DNA from 3 places in the Clostridium sp. JN-1 genome. Region 3 is predicted to be linked to each of the others. Evidence: riboswitches for the same ligand, from Rfam matches in the RefSeq annotation. Region 3 holds a riboswitch; each other region holds the start of a gene.
What was found. Region 3 has a riboswitch for thiamine pyrophosphate ahead of thiT (energy-coupled thiamine transporter ThiT). Riboswitches for the same ligand answer to the same signal wherever they lie in the genome.

Region 1: another riboswitch for thiamine pyrophosphate. It lies ahead of thiD (bifunctional hydroxymethylpyrimidine kinase/phosphomethylpyrimidine kinase); the one in region 3 lies ahead of thiT (energy-coupled thiamine transporter ThiT).
Region 2: another riboswitch for thiamine pyrophosphate. It lies ahead of EBB51_RS06785 (ABC transporter permease); the one in region 3 lies ahead of thiT (energy-coupled thiamine transporter ThiT).

Annotation. Positions count from the first base shown of each region.
Region 1 covers NZ_CP033465.1:425,941-432,236, forward strand. Annotated here, with positions in the region: gene addA (helicase-exonuclease AddAB subunit AddA) at 1-2,846, shown strand, start outside; TPP riboswitch at 2,884-2,985, shown strand; gene thiD (bifunctional hydroxymethylpyrimidine kinase/phosphomethylpyrimidine kinase) at 3,069-3,869, shown strand; gene thiM (hydroxyethylthiazole kinase) at 3,929-4,726, shown strand; gene thiE (thiamine phosphate synthase) at 4,717-5,325, shown strand; gene EBB51_RS02085 (amino acid ABC transporter substrate-binding protein) at 5,597-6,296, shown strand, end outside.
Region 2 covers NZ_CP033465.1:1,407,481-1,413,776, forward strand. Annotated here, with positions in the region: gene EBB51_RS06780 ([Fe-Fe] hydrogenase large subunit C-terminal domain-containing protein) at 1-916, shown strand, start outside; TPP riboswitch at 1,056-1,164, shown strand; gene EBB51_RS06785 (ABC transporter permease) at 1,252-2,037, shown strand; gene EBB51_RS06790 (ABC transporter substrate-binding protein) at 2,059-3,108, shown strand; gene EBB51_RS06795 (ABC transporter ATP-binding protein) at 3,130-3,858, shown strand; gene EBB51_RS06800 (exonuclease SbcCD subunit D) at 3,964-5,169, shown strand; gene EBB51_RS06805 (AAA family ATPase) at 5,169-6,296, shown strand, end outside.
Region 3 covers NZ_CP033465.1:972,422-978,717, forward strand. Annotated here, with positions in the region: gene EBB51_RS04785 (undecaprenyl-diphosphatase) at 53-640, shown strand; gene EBB51_RS13740 (phosphatase PAP2 family protein) at 702-1,046, shown strand; gene EBB51_RS04795 (NifB/NifX family molybdenum-iron cluster-binding protein) at 1,134-1,490, shown strand; gene thiT (energy-coupled thiamine transporter ThiT) at 1,673-2,353, opposite strand; TPP riboswitch at 2,437-2,545, opposite strand; gene ablB (putative beta-lysine N-acetyltransferase) at 2,649-3,497, opposite strand; cyclic di-AMP (ydaO/yuaA leader) riboswitch at 3,640-3,772, opposite strand; gene EBB51_RS04810 (DUF3787 domain-containing protein) at 3,941-4,108, shown strand; gene nifJ (pyruvate:ferredoxin (flavodoxin) oxidoreductase) at 4,153-6,296, opposite strand, start outside.

The DNA of each region.
Region 1 (6,296 bases), 550 kb from region 3:
CCAAAAAGATAAGAGATGATGTAAAAAAGAAAATCTTACAGATAAAAGATGATATATTCTCAGAAAATTTAAATATAGCAAGTGATATTAAACAAGTATATATTTTATTAAAATCTTTAATTGATATGGTTATAGCATTTGATGAAAGATATAGTATTAAAAAAAGGGAAAGAGGAGTTATAGATTTTAATGATATAGAACATTTTTGCTTGGAAATACTTACAGAAAATAATGATGGTAAAATAGTTCCTTCTAAAGCAGCTTTAGGATATAGGGATGCTTTTGAAGAAATACTCATAGATGAGTATCAAGACAGCAATGAAGTTCAAGAAGTTATAATGAATTCTATAGCTAAAAAGGCTCCTTCACCAAATATGTTTATGGTCGGTGATGTAAAGCAGAGCATATATAAATTTAGAAAAGCTAAACCTGAATTGTTTCTCGAAAAATACAATACATATTCTGAAGAGGACGGCAGTAAAAATAGAAAAGTAAAGCTATTTAAGAACTTTAGAAGCAGACAGGAAATAATAGATGGTGTCAATTATATATTTAAACAAGTAATGTCTAAAAAGGTTGGGGAAATTGATTATAATGATTCTGAATTCCTTGAATGCGGTGCTGATTTTAAAGAAAGTCAAAGTGATATATCAATTGAGCTTAACTTGATAGATAAAAAAGAGTTAAAACGACCTCAAGGTAAATTTGATAAGTTTATACCAAATGATGAAGATGAAGAAAACCCAGATAACATTCAGGTAGAAGCAAGGTTAGTTGCAAAAAAGATAAATGAGATTGTGAATGAAGACAATGATTTTATGATTTACGATAAAAGTACAGATGATTACAGGCATGTTGAGTATAAAGATATTGTTATACTTCTGCGTGCAACATCAAATTGGGCTCCAGTATATGTTGAAGAACTAATGAATCAAGGTATACCAGTATTTGCAGATACAGCTGTAGGATATTTTGATGCTGCGGAAATAAAGACTATTATGTGTTTACTAAAAATAATAGATAATCCTATGCAAGATATACCACTTTTAGCTGTATTAAGGTCTCCAATAGAGTCATTTGAACCAGAAGAGCTTATAGATATAAGAATGGTAAATAGTGAGATAACTTTTTATAGTGCAATGAAGATTATAGATAAATACTTTGAATATAATCCTCAGAATAACGGTGAAAATATTATAGAATATAAACTAGACCATATAAGTCAAGAACTCAAGTTAAAGGTATCTACATTTTTAAAGAGATTGGACACTTGGAGAAGCAAATCTTTACATATGGATTTAAACAGTTTTATATGGTACTTGTATACTGAAACAGGTTATTATGGTTTTGTTGGTGCTATGCCAGGTGGAAATCAAAGGCAGGCAAATTTGAGAATGCTATTTAATAAGGCTGTGCAATATGAAAATACTAGTTATAAAGGATTGTTTAACTTTATAAACTTTATAGATAAGATTAAAAATAGCAGCGGAGATATGGGAAGTGCCAAAATACTAGGAGAAAATGAAAATGTAATTAGAATTATGAGTATACATAAAAGTAAAGGACTTGAATTCCCAGTCGTTATACTCTCTGGAACAGGTAAAAACTTCAACTTCATGGATATGAACAGGAGTATATTATTTCACAGCGAGCTTGGATTTGGAGCTGATTTTGTCGATCCTAAAAGGAGAATAAGTTATCCTACTTTACCTAAACAAATAATAAAGAGAAAGATAAAAGTTGAAACTTTATCTGAGGAAATGAGAATATTATATGTAGCATTTACTAGGGCAAAGGAAAAGTTAATTTTAACTGGTATGGTAAATGATACTCAAAAGACGTGCCAAAAGTGGTGTGAAGGTTCTAAATCCAGTCAACATAAAATACCAGAGTACTATACGATAAGTGCAAGAAGTTATCTTGACTGGATAGGAGCAGCACTAGCAAGACACAGAGATGGGAGTATAATAAGACAAATTGGAAATCTCACGACTTCAAAGTATATTGTAGAAGATAAGTCTAAGTGGAAGGTTAACTTGTATAATAAATCTGACTTTAAAAAGAATTTGGATAACCAAAATGATGAAAAAAATATAGTTGAGTATATAGATAATATAGACTTAAGTTCGGATATCAGTAAGTTTAGTAAAGAAGTTTATAGAAGGCTTAATTGGAAGTATAAGTATGAAGGGGCTCAGAATATAAGCGCTAAGATGTCAGTATCGGAACTTAAAAGAAAGTTTTTGCTTGTTCAAGATGACGATAGTAAATTGCTGTTTGATAATATATCATTGAATACGCCTAGGTTTTTACAAAAAACTAGAAACATATCAAGTGCTGAAAGAGGAACGATTGTACATCTTGTTATGCAAAAACTAAATTTAAAAAAGGTATGTACTTATGAGGAAATAAGTGATCAAATTGAAGGCTTAGTTACTAGAGGATTTATAACAAAAGAAGAAGCAGAGTGTGCAGATGCTAAAAAAATACTAAACTTCTTTAATTCAAGTCTTGGAAAAAGAATGTTAAATTCAAATAGTGTATATAGGGAGAAACCCTTTATTATAAACTTAAGCAGCACAGAGATATATAGGGATTTACCTAAAGATCTATATGAAAATGAAAAAATATTGATTCAAGGAATTATAGATTGCTATTTTGAAGAAGACGATGATCTGGTTTTAATAGATTATAAAACTGATTATGCTAAAGATATACAGGAAATTAAACAAAAATATAAATTTCAGTTAGAATATTACTCTAAGGCTTTAGAAAAGATAACTCAAAAAAAGGTTAAAAATAAATATTTATATTTGTTTTCAAATAATACAGCTGTTGAAATTTAAAATTTATGTGTATATAATGATAATATAAATTGAATAATAATGATTGTGGGGGTGCCCTAGCGGCTGAGAGGAAACTTTTTCTAACCCTTTGAACCTGATCCAGTTAATATTGGCGTAGGGAAGCAGTAATAAAGAAATCTAAATGCATTGCTTTTCGGCAGTGCATTTTATTTTTATAAAAATTTATTATTAATCTATTTCATTTAATGAGAGGTGTATAATATGAAAAAAGTATTGACTATTGCAGGTTCTGATAGCTGTGGGGGTGCAGGAATACAAGCTGATTTAAAGACTATGAGTGCTCTTGGTGTATATGGTATGAGTGTTATAACTGCGATAACTGCACAAAATACAGTTGGGGTTCAAAAATCTATGGATGTTAGCCCTGAAATGGTTGAAGCTCAAATTAAGTCTATATTTGATGATATAAAAGTCGATGCTGTTAAAATAGGAATGGTTTCAAATAGTAAAACTGTAAAAGCTATAAAGGAACTTTTAATAAAGTATAAGGCTAAAAATATAGTGGTTGACCCTGTTATGGTGTCTAAAAGTGGATATCATTTGCTTAAGGTTGAAGCAGAAGAATCTTTAAAGGAGCTTATTCAAATTGCTGATTTAGTTACTCCAAATATACCTGAAGCAGAGGTTTTATCCAAAATGAAAATAAAAAACGAAGAAGATATGAAAGAAGCAGCAAAGAGAATAAGTAAGTTAGGAGTAAAAAATGTACTTATTAAAGGTGGACACAGGCTTAATGATGCAAATGATATATTATTAAGCGATAATTATTTTATTAGGATAGTTGGCAGACGAATTGATACAAAAAATACACATGGTACTGGATGTACATTATCTTCTGCTGCAGCTTCGTTTTTAAGCCGCGGTTTAAGTGTATCAGAATCTGTTAGACTTTCTAAGGAGTACATAACTAAAGCTATAGAAAATTCTTTTCCTATTGGGAATGGGGTTGGACCTGTTGGCCACTTTGTAGAATTGTATAAATTAGCAGGTATAAAATTTTAAACAATATAAAAATAAATTTAAATTCATTTTGAGGGGGATATAGAATGTATAATGAAGGCATGATGAATAAGGTTTCTCAAGTATTAACTAAAATTAAAAAGAATGTTCCGCTTGTTGACTGTATTACTAATAGTGTAACTATAAATGATTGCGCAAATATATTACTTGCATTTGGAGGATCACCAGCCATGTGTGAAGCTTATGATGAGGTTTTTGATTTTGTAAAAATTTCATCAGCACTTTATATAAACTTGGGAACACTTAATAAGGAACAAGAAGCAGCTGTGATTTTAGCAAGTACTTCTGCAAAAATAAATAACATTCCAGTAGTGCTTGATCCAGTAGCATGTGGAGCAATTCCCAGAAAAATTTCTGTTATAAATAGAATTTTAGAAGTAGGGCATGTGGATGTAATAAAGGGAAACGCCGGGGAAATAAAATTTTTAGCAGGAATGGATGCAAAAGTTAGAGGTGTGGATTCATTAGATGATGGGAAAGGCGTATTGGAAGCTTGCATTAGTGTTGCAAACAAATATAAATGTGTAGCTGCAGCTACTGGAAAAGAAGACTATATTACAGATGGAACGCGAAGTGCTATTATTAAAAATGGTGTTGAAATGTTCACTAAGGTAACTGGATCTGGATGTATGCTTGGAGCACTTTGTGGTGCGGCTGCTGGATGTGAAGAAGATAAATTTTTATCATGTGCTGCAGCAATACTTTCCATGAATTTAGCAGGCGAAGCTGCTTATAAGGAAGCTAAGTTCCCTGGAAGTTTTAAAGTTAAGTTAATGGATCATATTTACAGCTTAACTGAAGATGATTTAAAGAAGGAAGGTAAAATTGAATGGAAGTAGATTATAGATTATATCTTGTAACGGATAGGAGTTTTTTAAATGGAATTGAGTTAAAAGATGCAGTCGAGCAAGCAATATTAGGTGGAACTACTTTAGTTCAAGTAAGAGAAAAAGATGCATCTACTAGAGAATTTTATAGAACAGCACTTCAGGTAAAATCTGTTACTGATTATTACAATGTACCTATAATAATAAATGACAGGATAGATATTGCTCAAGCTATTGATGCTGATGGAGTACATATTGGGCAAAGCGATATGCCTCTTAAAATAGCAAGAAAAATACTTGGAAAAGACAAAATCATAGGAATATCAGCAGGAAATGTAAAAGAAGCCGTAGAAGCAGAAAAAGGTGGAGCAGATTATGTTGGACTTGGAGCTGTATTTTATACAGGAACTAAAAAGGATATAGAAACTCCTATAGGAATAGATGGACTTAAAAAAATATGCAGCGAGATAACTATTCCATCTGTTGCAATTGGCGGTGTAAATGAGACAAACTATAGAGAAGTCTTAAAAACAGGGGTTACAGGAATATCTGTAGTGTCTGCAATACTTGCAAAAAAAGATATAAAAAAAGCCTCACAGAGTTTATTATAAAAACATAGGACAAAGGATAAAGGACAGAGGACAGAGAGAGAAGGAGGATTTTTCTCCGCTAAGCTTACGAAAAATCTTTAACTAAATTTTTGATAACTCGTTTCGCTGAAGCGAAACATTGCTAACTTATATAAAAGGTCACTTTTTTAATTATAATATTAAAGAGTGATTTTTTATATTTTAAAATAATTTATTCTGTATTACTTTACAAATTTAGCATACTAAAGTATAATAGTATCTATAATAAATTTATACTTTAGGGGGATAAAAAATGAAAAAGAAATTTATACTTGTAACTTTGACTTTATTTATTGTAAGTATATTATTTGCCGGATGTGGTTCAAATAAGCAGTCCAGCGATAATTCATGGAATGATATTAAGCAAAAAGGACAATTTGTAGTTGGATTAGATGATAGTTTTCCACCAATGGGATTTAAAGATGATAAAGGTCAAATTATTGGTTTTGATATTGATCTTGCAAAAGAAGCTGCAAAGAGAATGGGAGTAAAGGTTGTATTTAAGCCAGTTCAATGGGATGGAGTATTATTGAGCTTAAAAAATAAGGACATTGATGTTATTTGGAATGGACTTACAATTACCGATAAGAGAAAACAGCAAATAGCTTTTTCTAAACCTTATCTTGAAAACAAACAGATAATAATTGTAAAAAATGATTCTACTATTAAAAATAAAAAGGATTTAGCAGGTAAAAAGGTAGGACTTCAACTTGGAAGCAGCAGCGAAACTGCATTAAAAGCAGATAGTGCTGCACTTAAATCTTTAAAAGAAGTTAAAAAATACTCTAATAATACTGAAGCATTAATGGATTTAAAAGAAGGCCGTGTAGATGCTGTAGTTGCTGATGAAGTAGTTGCAAGATACTATATGACAAAAAGTAAGGATATATATAAAGTTTTAGATGATAACTTTGGTAAAGAAGAGTATGGTGTTGGAATAAGAAAAACTGATG
Region 2 (6,296 bases), 440 kb from region 3:
AGAAAAAGAAAATGTATTAAAGGGTAGAGTTAAATTTATTGATGAATATTTTGATAAAAACCTTAAATTAGAGGACTTTTCAAGAAGTTACTGTGAAGAAAATCTGCCAGAAATAAAAAATCCTTCTAAAGAAGAGTGTAATGAAATATTTAAAAGTATGTTAAAGTATGCAGATAACGATAGAAATATGAATTGTGCTGCATGTGGATATAATACTTGTAATAATATGGTCAAATCTATCTATAATAAAATTAATATAAAAGAAAATTGTTTGCATTTTGTAAAAAAGAAAGTAGAAGAAGAATTTTTAAAATCAGAAGAAAAGAATCTAGAAATAGAAGAAAATATTGAAAACATACAAAGATTAAATAATGAAAGAGAAATGAAAAGTGAAAAATTAAAGAGATATGTAAAAGATTTATGTGAATCCATAAATGAAGTATCAAAGGATAATGAAGAAAGTGCTTTAGCTATACAGAATATAGTATCAAAAGTTTCTAGTATATTAAATACTTCTAAACATTTAGGAGTAGGCGTAAATAAGATAGAAGATGCAGTAGGTAATTTTTCTAATGCATCCGAACAAGTTATAGGTATTGCTAACCAAACAAATCTTCTTTCATTAAATGCGTCAATTGAAGCATCTAGAGCTGGAGAAGAAGGAAAAGGATTTGCTGTTGTGGCAAATGAAGTGAAAAAATTAGCTTATAAGTCTAAAGAAGTAGCTGCATCGACAAAAAATGATGAAAATGCTATGAGTAATTTAGTAGAAGATATTAGTAAGATTTCTGAGGATTTATACAACAAAATGAATGAAATTAATTCTTCAATAGAAACTATATCAGCAGTTATACAAGAGTTAACAGCAAAAAGTGAAGAAATAGCTGCATCATCACGAATATTAATAAATGAATAAAATAGTTTGTAAAAAATAAACTAATTATATTATTTGAAGGTTAATTTATTAAAGATGATAGATAGAGAATAATTTTAAGTGTTTGACACATTCATCTTTAAAATGATATACTACTTTATGTTGATATTTTTAAAATAATTACATAAGTTTGGGGAGGCAGAGTTACTGCTTGAGAGGAAACTATTAGGTTTCGACCCTTAAAACCTGAATTGGATAATGCCAACGGAGGAAATTTATAATAGTCAATAAAATTCAATTTATATAAGACCTCTCTTCCATTGAGAAGAGAGGTTTTTGTGTGATTTAAGAAAATTGATATAGGATGTGTGCATTAGATGAAAAATGGTTATCGTTACAAGCCGACTTATAAAATTGCGGCTGTTATTTTTCAATTTATATTAATATTTTTATGGCAAATAGCTGTAGATAGAGGAGGAATACCTAAATATATACTTCCATCTCCTAAGGATATAGTAGTAACTTTTTTTAGAATTCTTCCACAACTAAAGCCTCATATTTACATTACGTTAGAAGAGGCAATGATAGGCTTTTTAATTTCTATAGTATTTTCAATAGTAATTGCACTGCTTATGGATAATATAAAAATCATAAAGGCATGCATTTATCCAATACTCGTTATATCTCAGACCATACCCACTATAGCGCTTGCTCCAATATTTATAATATGGTTTGGATTTGGAATACTTCCTAAAGTTATAACTGTTGTACTAGTATGTTTTTTCCCAATTGTCATAAGTCTTGTAGATGGATTGGACAGTGCAGATAAAGACATGTTAAATCTCATGGACATAATGAAAGCTTCAAAAATACAAAAGTTTATCTACGTAAAGTTTCCTAGTTGTTTGGGTTCATTTTTTTCAGGACTTAGAATAGCAGCTACTTACAGTATAATGGGAGCTATAATAGGAGAATGGCTTGGAGGAGAAAAAGGACTTGGCATATTTATGGTTAGGGCAAAAAATGCATATGCCCTTGATCAAATATTTGCAGCTATAATAGTGGTAATAGTACTTAGCATGTCACTATTTCTATTTATGTACGTGCTTCAGTACATATTTATGCCGTGGCAAAGAAAAGATAAAGAAAATATCAATAATTAGTATCTTTATGAGGGGGGGACGTTGGGAATTTATATAACCCAACAATATTTTAATATGGATAAAAAAAGAATTTTTAAGATTTTAACATCAAGTGCACTAATAGGTATATTGCTAATGGGGTGCTCTAGTGGAACTCAAACATCAGAAAAAAAGGATAGTAAAAGTTTAACTAAGGTTAAGGTAATACTTGATTGGACACCTAATACCAATCATACTGGATTATATGTGGCTAAAGACAAAGGGTATTATAAGGATGAAGGGTTAGATGTACAAATAATTCAACCTTCTGATGGAGCAGTTGGAAATTTGATAGCTGCAGGTAAGGGCGATTTTGGAGTAAGTTATCAAGAAGATGTAACTTATGCAAGAACGTCAGATAATCCACTTCCCATAAAAGCTATAGCAGCCATAGTTCAGCATAATACTTCTGGATTTGCATCACCTGCAGATAAAAACATAAAGTCAGTAAAGGATTTTGAAGGAAAGACTTATGGTGGATGGGGTTCACCTTCTGAAAAAGCTGTAATAGAATCAGTTATGCAAAGTCAAGGAGCTGATTATAGTAAACTCAAAATTGTAGATATTGGAACTCAAGATTTCTTTGCAGCTACAAAAAAAGATGTAGATTTTGCATGGATATATGAAGGATGGACTGGAGTAGAAGCAAAGGTTAAGAATGTACCACTTAACTTTATAGAAATTAGGAAGTTAAATCCTGATTTAGATTATTATACTCCTGTTTTAATAGCAAATGAAAGTACGCTTAAAAATAAACCTGATTTAGTTAAAAAATTTATGAAAGCAACTTCTAAAGGATATCAATATTGCATAGACAACCCTAAGGATGCAGCAAATATATTAGTTAAAAATGCACCTGAAATTGACAAGAAGCTTGCACTTGAAAGTCAAGAATATATGAAAACTAAGTATAAGGATGATGCTCCAAGATGGGGTGAAATGAAGGTATCTGTTTGGGATAACTATACTAAGTTTCTTATGAGTAAAAAGCTTATAAATAAGAATATGAAGGCAGAAGATGCATTTACGAATGATTTCCTTCCAGCTAAGTAGAAGTAAAAGGAGATAAAGGTTTTGGATGAAAGAAATATTTGCAAAAAAATTGTACTTAAAAATGTGTCAAAATCCTTTGATGGAGACAAGATATTAGATGATATAAGTTTTGAGGTAGATGATGGAGAATTTGTAAGCTTACTTGGACCAAGTGGGAGCGGTAAGAGCACTATATTAAATATAGTATCTGATATATTAAAACCAGATAGTGGAAGCGTGCTTGTAGATGGAGAAATAAGTTATATGCATCAAAAGGACTTGCTTCTTCCTTGGAAAAAAGTCATAGATAATGTTGCACTGCCGCTTTATATAAAGGGAAAACGTAAGTCTGAAGCAAGAAGTGAAGTCATAAAATACTTTGAAATGTACGGCTTAAAAGGTTATGAATACAAGTATCCCTCTAAGTTATCAGGTGGAATGAGGCAAAGAGCTGCCTTCCTCAGAACTTATATGGATTCGAGTAATATTATGCTTTTAGATGAACCATTTGGTGCACTAGATGCTATAACAAGGACAAAAATGCAAAACTGGCTTTTAAGTATAATTAAGGATTTAAAAATAACTATATTATTTATAACACATGATATAGAAGAAGCTATATATCTTTCTAATAAAATTTATATACTTTCAGATAAACCTGCATGCATAAAAAGTTGTATAAATGTTGATTTGCCAAAACAAAGGACAAGAGATATTACAACTTCAGATGAATTTTTAAATATAAAAAGAAAAATACTTGCTTTATTGTAAAAGTAAAAGGATATCATTAGAATTTATCTATGAATGATATCCTTTTATGTATTATAATTTATATTGAGAATTAAATAAGAATTATAACAAGGGTGGAGTGATACTTTGAAAATTATTCATACCTCAGATTGGCATTTGGGTAAGACATTAGAAGGAAACAGCAGATTAGATGAGCAAAAAAAGTTTATAGACGAATTCGTTGATATAGTTAATGAAAAAGAAGCAGATTTAGTTATTATAGCTGGAGACGTATATGATACAGCAAATCCTCCAGCAAGAGCAGAAAATTTATTCTGTGATGCTATAAAGAGAATATCAAAAAATGGGAATAGAGCTGTTTTGATAATTGCAGGCAATCATGACAGTCCTGAAAGATTAGAGGCTATAAGACCACTTACAAGAGAACAGGGAATAATTATACTTGGAATGCCTAAGAGTACAATTGAAAAGGGCAGATGTGGAAAGTTTATGATAGTTGATTCAGGTGAAGGTTATATTGAATTAAAGATAAATGGTGAAAATGCAGTTATAATAACAATTCCATATCCGAGTGAAAAGAGACTTGGAGAGATAATCTCTGAAGAAAGTGACGAGAAAAAAATTCAAAAAAGTTATTCTTGTAAAATAGGAGAAATATTTAATAAACTTTCTCAAAAGTATAGGGAAGATACTATAAATATAATGACATCACATATTTATATTTCTGGAGGAGAAATTTCGGATTCAGAGCGTTCTATTCAACTTGGAGGAAGTTATGCAGTTGCAATTGATTCTCTTCCTAGCAAAGCTCAGTATATAGCTTTAGGGCATTTACATAAGACTCAAAAATTTAATATAGGGGATACACCTATAATTTACAGCGGTTCTCCAATTCAATATAGTAAAAAAGAGAGAAATAACAAGGCAAGTGTCTACTTTTTAAATATAAAAGCTTCTGAGGCAGCTAAACCAGAAAGAATATATTTATCAAATTATAAACCTATAGAAGTTTGGCACTGTGACAGCATAGAAGAAGCAATTGATAAGTGCAAAAATGATGGAAATAGGGATATTTGGGTATACTTAGATGTAGATTGTGATAGGATAATAACTCAGCAGGAAATAAAGGAAATGAAGGAATATAGAAAGGATATAATTGAGATAAGACCAAATCTCATGGGAGAAACTGATAATGATATAGTTTATGAAAATTTAACTGAGAGAAATATAGAAGATGTCTTTAGAAAATTTTACTTATGGAGAAATAAAGTTGAACCAACACAGGAAATAGTTGAATTATTTTTAAGTATTGCAGGAGAGGGTGAGGAGTAATGAAACCAATAATCCTTGAAATAGAAGGCTTCAATAGTTTTAGAAGTAAGCAAATTATAGATTTTAGAAAGCTCACGCAAAATGGTTTATTTGGAATATTTGGACCAACTGGAAGTGGAAAATCTTCTATACTTGATGCTGTTATATATGCTCTTTATGGTAAAATAGCTCGTGATTCTAGTGGATTTATAAATATAAATGAGAATAAGGCTTCTGTTAAATACACTTTTGAAATAGGAAGGGGAAGTGAAAGAAAAACTTATCACATCCACAGAGTATCTAAAAAGGGTAAGGATAACTCTTACAGAACTTCTATATTAAAACTGTATGAAGTTAAAGGTTCTATGGAAAACTTAGATATCATTTGTGAAGGAAAGACAGCAGTAGATAAAAAAATAAATGACATTATAGGGCTTAAGGAGACCGACTTTACAAGGGCAGTAGTTTTGCCTCAAGGAAAGTTTAGTGAATTTTTAAAGACAAGTCCAAGAGAGAGAAGTGAAATGCTTGAAAGGTTATTTGCACTTGAAAAGTATGGAAGCAAATTAACTGAAAAAATAAGAAGACAGGCAATTAAAAATAATAATGAACTAATAAGAATAAGAGGAGAATTAAATTCTTATAAGGATATAAGCTGCGAAAATTTAAAAAAATTAGAAACGGAAGTTGAGAAGCTGAAAAGAGAAGAAGAGATTTTGCATGATAAAAAGATAACTGAAGAAAAAAAGCATGAAAAGTACAAAAATATATGGAACCTACAGTTGGAATTGGAAAGTAAACTAAATATAAAACAAGATTACGAAAAAAATAAATCTTTAATCGAAAATAAGAAAGTGAGAGTTGAGAGAGCAGAACTGGCTGCACTTATTAAACCATTTATAGATTCATTGGAAGGTGTTGAAGCTAAATTTGAAAGTATAGGCATAGCTTTAGATGATAGACAAAAAAACTTTGCAGGAGTGGAAAGTAAAGTCAATAAATTAAAAGAAAGATATGAGAAAGTTTCTTTGCTTAAAGATAATAAATTGCCGCAGTTTAATAAAATTGAGGCAAATCTTTGTGAGGCAATAAAGCTTAAAGAAGAACTAAGAAAGTATGAACAAGATGTAGTTTTGCTTGATAAAGAG
Region 3 (6,296 bases):
TGTAAATAGTGGTGTTTATTATCAAAATATATTATAAAGGAGATAGTTAAAAATGAATATGGAGATTTTTAGGCTTATAAATAATTTAGCAAATAAAAATATGGTTTTAGATAAGATAATGATTTTCTTTTCAAAAGATATGCCTTATATATTTATGGCAGTTATTGCAATAATATTTATTTTAGAAATTGTAAAAAGAAATTCTAATTATAGAAAAGTTGTTTTTAGTACCTTTGTTATTACAGTAATAAATTTAATATTAAGTTTTATCATTGGCAGTATATACTATGTGGACAGACCTTTTGTTCATAATAAAGTAAATTTATTAACACCCCATGTGGCAGATGCATCTTTTCCAAGTGATCATGCAATAGGAACTATGAGTATAGCTTTAGGGCTTGCAAAATATAATAAGTTAGTTAGTATGATTTTAACTATAATGTCTATAGTTGTAGGCTTTTCACGAATATATGTTGGACATCACTATCCTATGGATGTTGTAGGGGCATATTTAATGGTTTTTGCAACAAGCTATATTTATAACTTAAAATTAAGAAGTAAGGTTGAAAATTTATATGAAATGGCTGAAAAAAAGGCGACAATAAAATTAGGCTTCAAGTCATTATATAATGAAATTTAAATATACTTAAATAAGTTAACTTAATATAGAAAATAATAAGTTAGAATACTAAGCTTAAGATATGTTGATTAAAATATATAATCTTGTTATAAAAATTCTCAATGACAGTTTAAAGATATTTCATTCTCTTGGAAAAATAAAGGCTGCCATAGCAGAAACAGCAGTTTTATTTTTGATGTTTTTAGCTTACACTATAATAAAGTACAGTAAGAAAACTTGGATCAAACCATTAGCTATAGATATTTATTTATGTCTTTGCTTTCTTATTGGATTAAGCATGGTTTATTTAAATTTGCAGTATCCAAGTGATGTTGCAGCTGGATATGAATTTGGAGTGGTTTATCTTAGTTTAAGTATTATTTTATTAGAGGTTTATAAAGTTTTACCTGATGCAATAATAGGTTAAGTAAATTTTGCTGGCATTTGACAGCAATCTATATATATCATATAATTTAAATAGCATATGCCAATAATAATATGGAGGTTAGATAGTATGAAAATAGCATTACCTAGTAATGGAAACGTGGTTAATCAACATTTTGGAATGAGTAAGAGTTTTGAAATTGTAACAGTAGAAGATAAAAAGGTTACTAATGTAGAAGAAATATCTTCTGAAGAATTTCAACATCAGCATGAAGGTTTAGCAAACTTGCTTTCAAAGCATGGAGTAGAGGTAGTTATAGTAGGAGGCATAGGTCAAGGAGCAATTAATGGTTTAAAGATGAATGGTCTTCAAGTAATAAGAGGAGCATCAGGGGAGTACATGAAGGTTGTTGAAGAATACATTAATGGAACATTAGAAGATAAAAATATAGTCTGCAATCATCATGGAGAGCACCATAATCATTAAAAAATAGAGGACAGAGGGAGAACGTACCTAGATTTGTGTAAATCAAATCTAGGTACGTTCTCTAAGTTAGCAATGTTTCGCTTTAGCGAAACGAGTTATCAAAAGTTTAATTAAAGATTTTTCGTAAGCTTAGCGGAGAAAAATCCTCCTTCACCGTCCTCTGTCCTATGTCTTGGAAAAATTTACACCCCTGGGGTAGAGATTCCTTGTTTATGTTTGTTAAAAATAGAGTACAGCTGTTCTATAGGAAGAAACGCCATAATAACAATACATATTCCGCCTTCTACTGCCATAAAAGGTCCATTAATCGTAAGTGAATATAAATATGTAGACATTCCTTTAGGAGCAAAGCTTCCGAAAAATACCACACCGGAAATGAAGTGGCATATAAACCGAGCAAATACAGCGACAATAGTTCCTAGTATCTTTCTATCTCTAAAATAGCCTGCAAGTCCAAGAGCCATAAAAGGCAGTGGATAATCAAATAATACTTGTACAGGATGGAGAATGTAAGGACCAAGTATTAATGATATTATTCCGTATAAGAAGCCAGTTAAGAACCCAACTTCAGGACCATAAAAGAATGCCATAACTAAAATTGGTACCATACTTCCTAAAGTTACACTTCCGCCTTGTGGAAAGTGATAAATTCTGAAGATTTTAAGTACAGTTGCAAGCGCAAGAGCTACTCCAATTTGAACAACCATGGAAGTGGTGAATTTTATCTTTTTTACCTTAATTGCAGCCAAAATTAAAATAATTACAGCAAGCAGTGCAAACAAAGATACTGGATGTTTTAAAATTTCAATTAAGTTTTGAGGAATAGATAAAAAAACTTTTAAATCTTTTAAAATAACGGACATAAAAAAAACCCCCTTAAATTAGTGCTCAGGAAGTCTAGGTTTAACACAAAAAACCGACTCCAGATATTCGGAATACGGTTTTAATTGTATATAAATCACTTTTCCTACGCTGGTATTATCCAGATCAGGTATAAGGGTTTATGAAGAATAATAAACTTCACTTCTCAGCCTAATGCACCCCTAGCACTTTTATAAAATTTTATTTAATTATACCACTAAGTCTATTAAATTTAAAGCCTGCTTGCTGCTTTAAGTTTGAGGCTGGCGGTAAAATGAAAAGGGGCAGGAGTATAATTTAAATGTCTTTAGCCCAAATATTAATACTTTCAAACTCACCGCATATATTACAATCATTCACTAGCTTACCTCTAAAGTTAAAGCCGTGTTTACTCAATACAATATTTATACTTGGATTTATCGCCCTAGACAAACTATATAAGCTAATGAATCCTTCCTTTTTAAGATCTAATTCTAAAAGGTAAATTATATTTGACAATATGCCTTTATCTCTATAGTGAGGGTAAGTAGCACAGTCAGCTATTTCTGCATTTAAATTTTCGTAATCTAAATATGCAGAAGCTGCACCAATTATTTTACCATTATAAGTGGCAACTTTATATAAAACATTTTTGTTCATATTTTGAATTAAATAATCCTTATCATATATTTGAGAAGGATACGCAAAAAATGCGCTAGAAAATAAGTCTATTAATTCATCTATATCGCTTTCTTTTGCATTCCTTATCTGGTACTTGAAATTATTACTAAACTTAAAACTATTTTTTACATTTAAACTTTTCATTAAAAATAACTTTTCCATATTATCATTTTTACAAGCTTTTCGTTTACCTATTATAAAGTACGACATGCATAAAGCATCCTCGCCTCTAAAATAGGAATCTATTTTACCTTCTAAAATAAATCCTGCATCAGAAAAAGTTTGAAAATATGCGGTATCGCAGTTACATACAACTTTGCTTAAATGCTGTCTTGATGCATAGCGTATTATTCTTTTTATAGTTTGTACCGATATCTTATGGAAATTAACTATTTTTACACGGTTATTAATATAATCAATATATATTTTACTTTTATCTATTTTAGCATAGTAATTATTATTTAATTTACATTTAGCAGCATTCACGATTTATTCTCCCCTTAAAAATTAATAATATATAAATCTAATAATTAGATAAAAAATAAGCTGCAGAGAAGCAACTGCAGCTTATTAAATGCTATTTATATACATGATAAAAAATACAGTATATATAATAACAAAGTATACTAAAACTTCTCTTCAACGCTTACGAGATTAGCTGACGGATTTGGGTCGAAGAAAATAACCCTACTTATCATATTTTGATAAGATTCACCCCAAAGTTGGTTCTCCCGTTCGAAATGATTCAGCGCTACCGCTATTTATTATTTTACATATAAGCATATCATTATAATGTATGCATGTCAATATATTATGATTCAATGACTCAATATATTATATTCAATTGATGATTCAATGATTCAATTAAATAATAATTTTTCATACATTTTTTAAAATTAGAGATAATATCTATGAAAGGAGGAGTTGTTATGGAAGAAGATAGAGTTAAGGATAGTTCTATGGAATCTCCAATTGAAAAACATGATACTGCAGCATGGGCAAATATTCACAAGTCAAAACCAGTTTCAAATGTACCCGTGCCAAGTGAATTCGATGTTAAAAATGCCAAGGAATATGTAGATTCTAATGAAAAATGATGCTAATAATAAAAAGTCTAACCAATTGGTTAGACTTTTTATTATTAGCAATGTTGAAGAGATGATAATTTTTTGTAAATATTGTATCTTTCGCGAGCATTATTTTCAGATTCCTGAAATGCTTTTTCAACCCTTTCAGGGAAGACTTTCTTTAATGAAGAATAACGGATTTCACCATTGATAAAGTCAATATATGGTTTTGTAGGTTCTTTTGAGTCTAATATAAATGGGTTTTTACCATCTTGTTTTAGCATAGGATTATACCTAAATAAGTGCCAGTAACCAGATTCAACGGCTTTTTTCTCCTCAGCCATACTCGTTCCCATTCCAGTTTTAATACCATGACTTATACAAGGTGCGTAAGCTATGATTAAGGAAGGACCTTTATAAGCTTCTGCTTCTGTAATTGCTTTAATGGCCTGGTTCATATTTGCACCCATGGCTATTTGAGTTACATAAACATTTCCATAGGTCATAGCCATCAATCCTAAGTCTTTCTTCCTTGTTTTTTTACCACTTGCAGCAAGTTTTGCAACTGCTCCAGTAGGAGTTGACTTTGATGATTGACCGCCTGTATTTGAATAAACTTCCGTATCCAAAACAAATATATTTACATCATCACCTAGTGCAAGAACATGATCTAATCCACCATATCCTATATCATATGCCCATCCATCGCCGCCAATTAGCCAGTGGGATTTTTTAATTAAATAATCTTTTTTCATGAGAATTTCATTTAAAATATTATTTTGTTTAAGATCTTCATTATTTATTAGTTTTAATATCTTTGCAGAAGCTTTTTTTGAAATATCTGCATCATTAAATCCACCAAGCCATTCTTTAAAAGCTTCTTTGAGTTCAGAATTTATATTCATTGTCACAGCTTGATTCATCAAATCAGCTAATCGTTCTCTCATTTGGTTTACAGCAAGGAACATTCCATATCCATATTCAGCATTATCTTCAAATAATGAATTACCCCAAGAAGGTCCTTTGCCAAAATTATTTGTAGTGTAAGCTATTGAAGGTGCACTTGCTCCCCAAATAGATGAACAGCCTGTTGCGTTTGCTATCATCATTCTGTCTCCGTAAAGCTGAGTCAAGAGTTTGACATAAGGAGTTTCACCGCAGCCAGGACAAGCACCGTTAAATTCCAATAGAGGTTTTGCAAATTGACTTCCCTTTACTGTGTGCAAATCCATTAATCCTTCTTTAGAAGTAATTTTTAAGGCATATTCAAAGTTGCCAGATTGTTCATCTATTTGTTCCTGGGCAGGTTTCATTATAAGGGCCTTACCTGGAGCAGGGCAGATATCTGCACAGTTTCCACATCCAGTACAATCAAGTGGACTTATTTGAATACGATATTGTAAGTTCTCAAGACCTTTGCCAACAGCCTTCTTAGTTAAAAATTCTTTAGGAGCTTTTTGTAGTTCTTCATTATTTACCAAGCATGCTCTTATTACACCATGAGGACAAACATATGAACATTGGTTGCATTGTATACACTTGTCAATTTGCCATTCAGGTACACGAACTGCAATTCCGCGTTTTTCATAAGCTGATATGCCAACTGGGTAAGTACCATCTTCCATTCCCTTAAAGGCACTAACTGGAAGTTCATCTCCTTCATGTCTTGCCATGGGTCTTTCAATTTTACTAACGAAGTCAGGAACTTCTTTTTTAGGAATATCTTGGCCTTTAGCATCTTTCCATGATTCTGGTACAGTAACTTTATGGGCAGCATTTACACCAGCATCTATTGCTGCCTTATTTGCGTCAACTATATTCTTACCTTTTTTACCGTAAGTGTATTCTACAGAGTCTTTTAAATATTGCACTGCTTGATCTGCAGGAATTATATTTGCTAGTTTAAAGAATACAGCTTGCATTACCATGTTTATTCTAGAACCCAACCCAACTTTCTGTGATATTGAAATTGCATCAACTATATAAAATTGAATATTATTTTGGGCAATATATCTCCTCATTGAAGCAGGCAGGTTTTCATCCAATTCACTTTCTTGCCATGGACAGTTTAAAACAAATGTTCCATTTTTCTTTAAACCTTTTAATACATCTATATTGTAAATAAAAGATTTGTTGTGGCAAGCGGTATAATCTGATTCATAAACCAAGTAAGGTGATTTTATTGGTTTATCTCCAAATCTTAAGTGGGAAACTGTAC